Regions from separate parts of the Sinobacterium caligoides genome, predicted to be linked through region 3. Evidence: riboswitches for the same ligand, from Rfam matches in the RefSeq annotation. Region 3 holds a riboswitch; each other region holds the start of a gene.
What was found. A riboswitch is a leader RNA that binds a small molecule or an ion and turns the genes downstream of it on or off. The one in region 3 is predicted to bind cobalamin.
Positions count from the first base shown of each region.

Region 1: linked by a shared signal. The riboswitch ahead of EDC56_RS03730 (ribonucleoside-diphosphate reductase subunit alpha) and the one ahead of EDC56_RS03080 (TonB-dependent receptor) in region 3 are both predicted to bind cobalamin.
Region 2: linked by a shared signal. The riboswitch ahead of EDC56_RS02040 (CbtB domain-containing protein) and the one ahead of EDC56_RS03080 (TonB-dependent receptor) in region 3 are both predicted to bind cobalamin.
Region 4: linked by a shared signal. The riboswitch ahead of EDC56_RS08405 (TonB-dependent receptor plug domain-containing protein) and the one ahead of EDC56_RS03080 (TonB-dependent receptor) in region 3 are both predicted to bind cobalamin.

Region 1 is NZ_RKHR01000003.1:818,328-821,310, reverse strand. Features, by position in the region: gene rhtB (homoserine/homoserine lactone efflux protein) at 134-757, shown strand; cobalamin riboswitch at 863-1,148, shown strand; gene EDC56_RS03730 (ribonucleoside-diphosphate reductase subunit alpha) at 1,402-2,983, shown strand, end outside.
Region 2 is NZ_RKHR01000003.1:414,434-417,416, reverse strand. Features, by position in the region: gene EDC56_RS02050 (TetR/AcrR family transcriptional regulator) at 1-232, shown strand, start outside; cobalamin riboswitch at 801-994, shown strand; gene EDC56_RS02040 (CbtB domain-containing protein) at 1,027-1,209, shown strand; gene EDC56_RS02035 (CbtA family protein) at 1,333-2,103, shown strand; gene EDC56_RS02030 (ATP-binding protein) at 2,066-2,983, shown strand, end outside.
Region 3 is NZ_RKHR01000003.1:664,868-667,850, reverse strand. Features, by position in the region: gene EDC56_RS03080 (TonB-dependent receptor) at 1-1,273, opposite strand, end outside; cobalamin riboswitch at 1,414-1,582, opposite strand; gene EDC56_RS03075 (GNAT family N-acetyltransferase) at 2,057-2,305, shown strand; gene EDC56_RS03070 (NAD-dependent epimerase/dehydratase family protein) at 2,441-2,983, opposite strand, start outside.
Region 4 is NZ_RKHR01000004.1:383,346-386,328, forward strand. Features, by position in the region: gene EDC56_RS08395 (YajQ family cyclic di-GMP-binding protein) at 1-86, opposite strand, end outside; gene EDC56_RS08400 (ketopantoate reductase family protein) at 245-1,171, shown strand; cobalamin riboswitch at 1,238-1,385, shown strand; gene EDC56_RS08405 (TonB-dependent receptor plug domain-containing protein) at 1,527-2,983, shown strand, end outside.

The DNA.
Region 1 (2,983 bases), 150 kb from region 3:
TTATCATCAATCTACCTTGCACGTATACTTCGCGCAAGTTTTTCACCTGTGCTTGAAGATACAGCTTGCCCTTCTAGGGCGTTGCTTTGAGCCATGGTGAGGGTTGGAGTGATGGGTAAGTCTGAGGTGCATAATGGATTTTAATGTCTGGGTTAGTTTTTTTCTTGCTTGTATGGTGTTGTCGTTATCGCCGGGTGCTGGTGCGGTGAACAGTATGTCAAATACCATGAACTATGGCTTTAAGATGAGCTTTATTGCCAATCTTGGTCTGCAGCTTGGCAATGCTTTTAATATACTGGTTGTCGGGTTGGGGCTGGGTATGCTGTTGGCGCAGTCGGCCTTTGCTTTCACGGTTATTAAGTGGATGGGGGTGAGCTACCTGATTTACCTGGGGTATCGTAAGTTTACTGAGACGACAAGTTTTGATTTGGCTGAGGGGCAGGGGCGGCCTAGTTCAGTGTCATCGCTGCTTGCCCAGTCGTTCGTCGTTAATGTGACAAACCCTAAGGCGATTGTTTTTTGGGTGGCGCTATTACCCCAGTTTTTACTGCCAGGGCGTCCTCAGTTTCCGCAGGTGATGACTATGGGGGGAACAATGATAGCAGTCGATATGACGGTAATGATGGGCTACGCTTGGCTGGCGAGTAAGCTGGTTAAATTGATTAAGAATGAGCGCCATATTCGTTTGCAAAACCGTATTTTTGGTAGCCTGTTCATCGCTGCCGGCTCGCTACTGGCCATCGCCAGTCATCATTGAGCCGCTGTTATGTCACAGCCCGGCGCCTTCTGTAGAGCTTAGAAGACAGCTGTTACTTCAGGCTTTACATTAGATGGAATAGCCTATATTGTGTCGGTGCTTTGATTTTTGCGCACATGTTGTGGTTTCCGCCAGGAGACATGGCATGTATACAGCGTAAGACGAAGAGGGAATCCGGTGTGAATCCGGAACTGACGCGCAGCGGTATGGGAGAACGAACGCGACACGAGTGCAAGTTATCGCCAAAGCATTGGCTGCTGACACTCAGGCACTGTTGATCAACGATCAATGGGAAGCCGTCGCTGTAGGTGATTGTGTGGGACGATAGAGATTATCGGCTTTCATAAACTCGCTCCTGAGTCCGAAGACCTGTCAAAGTGCCTATTGCGACAGACAAACTAACGGTCTGCCAATGGGGATATCATGCCTTCGCGAAACAGGTGATGAGAAGACACCCTGCGCATCATTGACGATGCCGTAGTCGCCTCGACTATGGTCGTTCGTTTGCCAGTACTGTGTGATTCGGTCTCAGCCTGTTGGGCGTAATACTGAGTTTACTGTGAGTGTGTTGTTCTCTTCGCCGCGTCTATGACGTGTTATCGCGGAGGGAGTTAACGATACGCGGTATTACACAGGTGATGATCATGTCTCAGCAGCTTAACAGCTACTCCGAACCGACTATTCAAGTTATTAAACGCAACGGCCAGCCGGCACCTTATCAAGCTAGCAAAATCGCTACGGCTATCACTAAGGCGATTTTAGCGGTAGAGGGGCAGGCCGCCTCAGGCTCTAGCCGAGTTAAGCAGACGGTAGACCAGTTGGTCGATGAGATCGGCCAACGTATTAGCCGCTACCGCCCCGACGGCGGGGCGGTGAATATTGAAGAAATACAAGACCAGGTTGAGCTGGGTTTGATGCGCAAGGAGCTACACAAAGTCGCGAGGGCTTACGTACTCTACAGGGAGGAGCATGCGTATCGTCGTACGGAACAAGAACAAGAGCAGGCTCAGATCGGTATTCGGGTTGCCCATGCCGATGGTTCCGAGTCGTTGTTGAATCGAGGGCGTTTGAGCGCTGTGATTGGTTGGGCCTGTAGTGGCTTGGACGATGTTGATGTGGCCCGGCTGTTAAACGACGCCGAGGGGAACCTCTACCATGGTATTAAGCAGCAAGATGTGGCGACAGCGTTGATTATGGCGGCCCGCTCCTTGATCGATGAAGAGCCGAATTATTCACAAGTCACCGCACGCTTGTTGTTGGAGGCTCTGCGGGAGGAGGTGCAAGGCTTTCTCGCTGTTGATGAAGTTTCTGCTGGCGCGGTTGGCCTGGAGGCGATGTATTACCCGCAGACACTATTGGCCTCGATTGAGCGGGGTATTACCTTGGAGTTGTTGTCGCCGGAGCTACTCTGCTTCGATTTGGCGCGATTGGGCGAAGCCATTAAGCCGGAGCGTGATCTGCAGTTTACCTATCTTGGCCTGCAGACGCTTTATGACCGCTATTTTTTGCACTGGCGTGAGAGTCGCCTAGAGTTGCCGCAGGTCTTCTTTATGCGTGTCGCCATGGGCTTGGCGTTACATGAGCAGGATCGAGATCAGCGGGCGATTGAATTTTATGAGCTGCTCTCATCGTTTGATTATATGTGTTCGACACCGACATTATTTAACGCAGGGAGTAAGCGCCCGCAGTTGTCGTCGTGTTATTTGAGTACTGTGCCCGATGATTTAGGGGGGATTTATGATGCGATTAAAGATAACGCTTTGTTATCGAAGTGGGCCGGGGGTTTAGGTAACGACTGGACGCCTGTGCGAGCAATGGGTTCGGTAATTAAAGGGACTAACGGTCAGTCTCAGGGAGTGGTGCCTTTTTTGAAGGTCGTTAACGATAGTGCTGTTGCCGTCAATCAAGGAGGTAAGCGTAAAGGCGCTGTCTGCGCCTATCTTGAATGCTGGCATCTCGATATCGAAGAATTCTTAGACCTGCGTAAAAATACCGGTGATGAGCGTCGGCGTACCCACGATATGAATAGCGCTAATTGGATACCGGATCTGTTCATGCAGCGGGTATTTGAGGATAAATCGTGGACGCTGTTTTCGCCAAGTGATGTGCCTGAGTTGCATGATCTATACGGCCAGGCGTTTGTTGAGCGCTATCATCACTATGAGGCGATGGCCGAGCGTGGTGAGATAACGCTGTGTAAAACGGTACCAGCCAAGCAGCTGTGGC
Region 2 (2,983 bases), 250 kb from region 3:
CATGCTTCGTCACCCGGCTAAAACGGGCTGGGATGACAACGAGGTTTGTGTGTTCTTGTGTGAGAATATAGCTGAGGCGCAAAAAAGCCTTGAGCTAACGGCAGAGTGTAGTGCGCCACAGCTATTGAAGCGAATCATGACTGCTGCCTTTGGTTTTGTTGTCGTTGAAGTACAGTCGGTAGAAATTAGAAAGGAAAGCTGTCGTCAGATGCTAAAAATGTTATTGCGTTGAGTTTATTTTTATAGAGGTTCTTACTAGGGGGCTTGTTTTGTTTTGCTATTTCACTATGTGGTGAGAAACAACAAGTAAGGCCTTTAAAGTCAAAAAATAGAGTCTTGATGTATAAAAAGAATTTTTGTATGGCGACTGTTTTATGCGGCTGAGACCCTGAAAGCTCTGAGTTGGTGGTTGTATTTTTGCTCCCGAAGTACATACAATGCCCGCTTGCCAATTTACTCGAGCTTTTTATGCAGGCACGGATTTATCGATTTTTTGAGGGGCTGGTTGAATCAGGTTTAAGTGGCCGTTTAGAGGGTTTTGACCAGCGAGAAGAGGGCATATCATTCACTTTGCCTGCTCTATATCGACAGCTTTTTTCAACGGAGGAGTTAAGCTATCGGCACTTTAGGTCTGTACTTTATTCGAGTGAGCTTAACCAGCGTTTGGCGAAGCAAGGGGTGGCTGTCGGTATTTTACACTCGAGCAATAAGGTGGATAAAAATATTTATTATCTGCATAGGCTCTGACGCTCACTCCCAATGTTAGTGCTTGATTATACTTACTACCCTAAGTAGAATTCCCGGATCATACAATAATAGGTGCCCAGTGATGGGATAATCGGGAAGTTTGGTGGTCGTAAGACAATCCCAACGCTGCCCCCGCATCGGTAAAAAAGAGTAGTCTGTATCTGCCACTGGAAAAAATCTGGGAAGGCACAGGCGACGTTATATAACCTTTTTGAGCCCGAAGACCGGCCTGTTAATTCTTTCCTTTATCATTGCACGGTGGGTGCAGAGGCTATATCTATGTCTTCACATGTTGTTGAGCAGCAATCGGCTGCTTCAGTAAAATCTTCTTCACTAGCGCAAGCTTTCGGTGCAGCTATTTTCGGTATTCTAGTATTGTTTGCCGTTGGTTTTGCACCCATGGATGCAGCCCATAATGCGGCGCATGACACGCGCCACTCTTTGGCCTTTCCTTGCCATTAAGTCACTTTCTGCAATAGCGCTCACCACCTTTTCGGGTGGTTTTTGCCGTTGTTAGTTGAGAGCTTAAAATTTTAAATATTTCTTGTCTCGCGTTTTGCGAGCGATTGCTAGTGGAAAAATATCATGATATTTCGTGGAATTATTTTTAATGCCATTTTGGTAGGTTTGTTGGCGGGTCTCGTTTTAACTATTGTCCAGCAGCTCAGTGTTGCCCCTATTATTTTTGCTGCAGAAGCTTATGAGGTGGCTGATGAGCCGGCTGTTGTACATGAGCATGAGCATGAGCACGGTGAGGCTGTTATAGGTCATCATCATGACGAAGAGGCTTGGGCGCCAGAAGATGGCACCGAGCGTACTCTTTATAGCTTGCTCTCTAATGTATTGGCTGGAGTTGGTTTTTCCGCCGTCCTTATGGCCGTGATGACACAGTTAAGCGCACAGGGTGTCGCTCAACTTAATTTACTCAAAGGTGCGATTTGGGGGGTGGGCGGCTTTCTTGCTTTGTTTGTTATCCCGGGTTTGGGGCTTCCGCCAGAAATACCAGGCGCAGAAGCGGCAGCGATAGAAAATCGTCAAACGTGGTGGCTGTTGGCAACTGTGTGCAGTGCAATGGCTTTGCTTGTTTTGTTTTATGGTCCGTTTGTTAGTAAATTTATTGCGCCATTATTGCTGGCGCTGCCTTTTATCTTGGGAGCCCCGCACGCTGATGCACCGATGTTCTCGCACCCAGATCCTGTTGCGTTAGCTGCACTCAACAGTTTGCATGAAGAATTCTTGTGGGCTAGTGGCGCGGCAAACCTAGTGTTTTGGCTTGTGCTTGGTGTAGCTGCGGCCTGGGCCGTAAAGCGAATTGTCAGTGCATCAGCCAGTGTGGCACTGGAAGCTCGTGCCTGATTACCCGTTTTCAGCCGTTGTAGGGCAGTCCCCATTTAAATTGGCCCTACTTTTGGCTGCAATTGAGCCGGCTATTGGTGGGGTTTTAATTAGTGGGCCACGAGGTCTGGCTAAGTCAACATTGTCGCGTGCTGTCGCTGATATTTTGCCGTCTCAGAATGAGCGAGTACCGTCTTTTGTGACGCTGCCGCTGGGCGCTAGCGAGGAAATGTTGGTCGGTAGTCTCGATCTACAGCAGGTTCTAGATAACAAAAAGGTGAAGTTTGCTCCGGGGTTATTGGCTAAAGCGCACGGTGGGGTGCTCTATGTCGACGAGGTTAACCTGTTGGCGGACCCATTGGTTGATTTATTGCTGGATGTTGCGGCCTCAGGCGTCAATGTGGTCGAGCGTGACGCTATTAGTCATTCGCATGCCGCAAAATTCATGTTGCTTGGTACGATGAACCCTGATGAGGGGGAACTACGAGCACAATTACAAGACCGTTTTGGTTTATGTGTGGAATTAACTAATGACTACGATCCGGCTCAACGAGTGGAAATTGTCCGTTTACGTGAGCGCTTTGATGGTGATCCTCAGCAGTTTCTTGCGCATTATGCCGATCAACAGTATTCGTTGGCTGAGCGTCTGAGCGAGGCTCGCAGTCGGGTTATCAATGTGCAATGTGCGGATGCTCTACGTTTACAAATTGCCGAGCGAGCGATCGCAGCGGGGGTCGATGGGCTACGCGCTGATATTGTTTGGTGTAGAGCGGCGATGGCACATGCTGCATGGCGCAAATCAAGTCTAGTTGAGCTGGTTGATATCGAGGCCGTTGAGGAATTGGTACTTTGTCATCGTCGTCAAGTGATAACGCCCCCCAGCCCCCCTAGCCCTCCTCCA
Region 3 (2,983 bases):
CAATAAAAATCGCATAGTGCATTGTTTCAGAACTGAAGTCTTTGCTGGTACGGTATTCGACGCCGTCTGCCCACTTTCCTGCTAACGGGTTAAGTAAGTCTACCGATGTTGTGCCACCGTAACTACGGTTATTCTTGTGGGTAAAGTCGATACGATTAACTTCTGCGCCGACACTGAGGCGATTTGCCATGCCTGCAGTATCGAACTCGAATAACATATCAGATCGATTACCTAGCTGTGTTTGATCGTGGAGAATCTCTAGGTAGTACGCCCTATCTACCTGCCCGCTATCCGGGTTAAAGCTATAGCTTTCAACATTACGCCAGTGTCGATTTGCCATTAGGTAATAGCTATCACTTCTGAGGGTTGCGTTATCATTGATCTGCCATTGAGCATTTAAGCGTGGCCATAAATCTTCATAGTTAACGATACCGTCTTTGATATTGTAATTATTTTTTCGAATACGTTGATCAACTTTGCCATCGATTAAAGGGGTACCCCAATAGGTTGAGGCATCAATGTCGGCATAGTCAACACTGAGCTTTATATCGAGGTTATCTGTGGCTTGCCAGTGTAGTGAGCCTGCAAATACAGAGCGCTGCTCATCTGCATCGTCAACATCGCCATCACTCTTGTGGCTGACAGCGTCAACTCGGTAGGCAAGGTCATCGCTGATGCCGCCGCCTGAGCCTATAGCGAGGCGGAGTAGACCAAAGCTGCCTGCGGTAACATCCAGTTCGTTACGTACGCTGCCAAACTGGGGAGATTTAGGCACATAGTTGATGGTCGCCCCTATCGCTCCAACACCGTTGATAACAGAGCCTGGCCCTCGTAATACTTCGACTCTCTCAAGTGTCCAGGTGTCTGCTGGAAAGGTGACGGTACCAGCGCCAACGTATAAGCGGGTACCGTCATAGGTCTGTACGACAGAGCTATGACCGTTAAAACCACGGACTGCCATGGAGGTGCCGCCGTTGCCTGGGCTGGCTGTAGCGGCAAAGCCTGCAGAGCGTGTTACGGCAGACAGGGGGGAATAATCTGCTTTGAGGGCAATGTCTTGTTTGCTGATGATGTCTACACTGCCCGGTATATCCATGCTCTTTAGGCCGAGGCGATTAGAAGCGCTATTGGTATCTTTCAGGTGTAAGGTATTCAGGTATCTTTTACCCTCCACCTCAACTTCTTCTAGCGGTATAGTTTCAGCAAAGGCACTGGCGGATATTGGCAGCAATAACCCAAGGCTATTGTTAATAAATTTATTCTTATTGATCACTGTGCAACCTCAATCGTCAAATAGCATAAAAGCGCGAATGAGGGAGGGGAAATAGAGATAATGTACATAGCATGCAGAATGAAAAGGTCGTTCACTCGACGTATTCAGTGCATAGCAGCTCTATGAAGCCCTCCGCTTCATATTCATCGTATCGCGAGGCAGGTGTCGGGCTTTCACAGAGTGATTACCGTTGCGGGGGCAGCGTTGGCATTGTTTAGATAAAGATATCGAAACGCACCATCTTCCCATTTAACCTATCCAATCAATCGTTAAAAATTGACAATAGGCACCTCAAGATGCGCGAAATCCTAACACAGTCGTTTTGTGTACGCAAAATTTATTGATGTGCATCATTCGGTGGTTGTGTTGAGTTTTTAGATAAAATTAATTTTCATATATTGTTGCCCCAGTTATCGTGGGCTTAATTAATGGTCATCGGTAGAATAACAAGACTTACTATATCTAGGCTTGCTATAACTACAGTATTCAAAGTCGCTAGTAATATGGCTATGACTTCGTTACGCTCGCTGTTGAATGTGTAAGGTGTACTGAGGGGGATAGGTGGAAGTCGTAAATTATAATGAAAAATATAGAAGTGATTGTTTAAGGATATTCAAAAGTAATAGTGGAAAGTTTTTCTCATCCGAGGAGCTTGTAGATTTCCAGTTGTACTTAGATTCTATGTCATCTAATGCTTCATATTTTGTAATTTTAAGAAAGGGTGAAGCTGTAGCATGTGGCGGCTATGAGAGTCTTGGAGAAATCGTTGGGCTTTGCTGAGGGATGGTTGATAATGACTGCCATGGTCAATCCATCGGAACTTTTCTTTTGAAGTATAGGCTGGCCAACATAGGGAGAAACTTTCAGCAGGTCGATGTGCTGATCGATACGTCGCAGCACACGGTTGATTTTTATAAAAAGCATAACTTTACAGTTATAAAGATAGAGAAAGATGGCTATGGGCACGGGCTCGATAAGGTGCATATGCTTTATAAGTTAGGTAATGCTGAGCTTGATGAGTTTGTGCGATAGCCAACGTAAGCACTTATTTCTAGGCTATTAATAGCGTTACCGGAGTCGCGTAAAAAACAGCTGTAGAGTCTTAATGTTGTAAAGAGGCATGAGGTCGCAATGACCGAAGCCATGAATGATCATTGCGCGCTCTGCTTACAGTTGGTTGTTACTCTCAAGCTGGGCAAACATGGCATTGATTGCCTCAGAGATGCTACGATACTCAATGCCAAGTTCTTGCTTGCTTTTGCTATTATCTGCCTTCCAGGAATAGCCTAGATTACGTGAGATGGACTTGCGGGTGGTGCCTACCATGGGTCCCAGCAGCCAGGCGAGGAATTTTGGTGTTTTGGATTTAGGTAGCGGGTAGCTGGTGCCGTAGTTGGGGCGTAGGAAGTCAGCCATCTCTAACAGGTGGCTATTCAGTGCTGAGACGATGTAGCGGCCAGCAGCTTCGGGTCGAATGGCTGCTTGGATGTGGGCGTTAGCGACGTCTTGTACATCGACAAGGCCTATGCCGGTATGAGGTGCGCCGAACTTGAGTGTACCATCACCCAATTTCTTGACCACGTCAAAACTGTCTGAAGTGACTGCTGCACCGAGCGCCGGGCCGACAACGAAGGAGGGGTTTATGACGACTAAGTCCCACCGTCTCTGCTTCTTTACCTGCTGCCAGGCAGACTTCTCGGCCACCGTCTT
Region 4 (2,983 bases), on a different contig from region 3:
CGGGTCTCGATCACCCGTCGAGCCTGATCAACGGCATTGGTTAGCTGGTGCTTATCAACTTCAGAGATAACGTCAAAACTGGGCATATTGTCACACCTTTTCACTGTAATTATCAAAAGATCACCCGCTGCACTGCTGCAACAGGTACTGGCATCGCTCAGTTACTGCCGCTACTATGGCCCCTGCAACATAACCCCGTGAAACGACGGCGGTTACCATCATCGGGCAAGATCAGGGGTAGCATATGCAGCACTGGGTAATTATTGGCGGCGGTGCCATCGGTTGTCTATGGGCCGCCAGTTTACAACAACAGCATATTGCCGCAAGCCTCGTGGTCAGGAATAATGACGCTTTAACGCGCTATCGCACCGCCGGTGGCATTAGCCTACAACGCTCGACGACGACATTTCAATGCCAGCCAACAGCCTACACAGCAGTACAGTACGACCATCCCATCGACCGCCTGATCATCGCCACTAAGGCTCAGCATACCGCCCAAGCACTTGCCAGCGTAGCATCACGCTTAACCGATGACTGCATCATCCTGAGCCTACAGAACGGCATGGGCCAACAGCAGCACATCCTCGACCACTACCCTAATGCTCGACTCTATTGTGGTGTCAGCACCGACGGTGCTTATCTGCAATCGCCCTTTCATGTGGTACATGCCGGCGCAGGTACCACACGCATTGGTCGCTACCCAGAAAACGCTCACGACACCCCAGAGACTAGCGCGCTGATCGCCGAGCTGCCAACCGACGTGTTAACTATCTGCGCCGATCAACACATCGAACGACAGCTGTGGCAGAAGCTGGCCATCAACTGCCTAATCAACCCCCTCACCGCCCTCTATCGCTGCCATAACGGGGAGTTGATCAACCACCCCCAAGCTCGCCCACGACTCGAACAACTCGCTGAAGAGCTCGATCGTATTATCGCCGCCGAAGGCCTTGCAGAGCTCGTTCCCGCCGCTCTATCGACCGCCTTAAACGTGGCGAAGATCACCGCCGCCAATCGCTCATCGATGTTCGCTGACGTACTTGCGGGACGTGACACCGAGATCAACTTTATTACCGGCTACCTCTGCCAACGAGCCGCGCAACACAACATAAAAGTCCCGTGTAACCAAAAGGTGTTAGACGACATCAGATTGCTCAAGCCTAACGCTTAACCCATGTCGCCGACAATTGACCAGAACCGGCACTCCCGGTATAGTCGCCGCCACTGAACGAGGAATTATCCAGTAATCATAGATGACACTGATAATCTCAGGGAAACAGGTACCGGCTTCGCGCCCTCATTCCTGTGCTGCCCCCGCAACGGTAGGCCGATACTCTAATAAGAGTAAAGGCGAGCCCGACACCTGCCCTCGACAGTTATCCATAACGATGACGCGGAGGGCCTCATCGCAGAATTCCACTCCGGTAGTAAGCCGTCAGTGTCTGCCTTTCCCCCGCCCAATCCGTTAGTAACGAATTCGCATCATTAAAGCGAATCACAACACTAGACCTTGATTGGGATTGACCATGAAACACACATTACTTGCTCTACCTTTGGCGATTGTTAGCGCCAATGCCCTGTTAGCCAATACAACCTTAGCCAGCGAAGCTCCAGAAGAAATCATGGAGGAAATGGTCGTCGTCGGCAACCGCATCGCAACCCCCATCAGCAAAGTTTTGGCCCCTGTCACCGTTATTGATAAAGATGATATCAATCGCCGCCAGCCTCCTTCTTTAGGTGCGCTATTGGCCACGACACCTGGTGTCAATATGGTACAGAGTGGTAGTACCGGTGCACAAACGGCACTCATGATTCGCGGCTCGAAAACAGCGCAATCCGTGGTACTACTGGACGGTCTTCGCATTGGCTCCGCAACAACAGGCTCCACAGCCTATCAATATATTGACCCAGAGAGTATCGATCGCGTCGAAATAGTCCGCGGCGCGCGCTCCAGCCTGTATGGTGCCGATGCTGTTGGCGGTGTTATTCAGCTATTTACCAATGATGGCACGGCGAGTGAAGACTATAGTAAAGCCATTATCAAACAGAGCTATGGCTCACATAACACACTCAGTAGCGTCCTCGGTATCAAAGGGCAGCAAGATGATACTTTTTATCAATTATCCGCCTCACATCACGAGGGCGAAGGCTTCGACAGCACGGCTGAAAAGGGCAACGGTAACGATGACAAGGACGCATTTCGCAACACCAGCATAACGGCCTCATTGGGCAAGCACTTCGGCGAAAATTTCACATTGAAGGGTAGCTTCTACCAGTCCAAGGGGAAAAGTGAATACGATATCAATAAACCCACAGACTCTAAGTACAACCCTCTACCGACAAGCACGCATATCAATCCTTATACTGACTACCTTGTTCAAGCTGCCTCAATAAAAGCCTCACTACAAGCCACTGAAAACTGGCGTACAGAATTGGTGTTTGGCGGCAGTAAAGACGGCAACGTTAGCAAAGACAGTTTCTCCGAAGAGAACAATAACGTATTAGCCCTAGCATCAAAGTTCAACACTCAGCGTTACTTTGCCAGCTGGCTCAACGAAATCACCATCACCAATCAGCAACGAATCATCGCCGGTATCGACACCCAATATGACAAGATCGATACAAGCGACAACTACGATAAAGACAATCGATACAACAACGCCGTCTACGCACAATACGAAGTGGATTTTTCACGCAGCCAGCTCTCCCTCTCTGCCCGCAGCGACGACAACAGCACCTACGGACGTAACAACACCGGCCACGCCGAGTTTGGCTTTGACCTGACAGACAACATCAATATCGTCACCAGCGTAGGTACCGCCTTCCGTGCACCGAGCTTCAACGATTTATATTACCCTAATGACGGCGGGTCTAAAGGCAACCCAGACATCACACCAGAGACTTCAACCAATAAAGAATTCTCTATTCGTGGCGACTACGATGTCGTCGACTGGCAGGTCAACCTTTTCCACAACAACGTTGA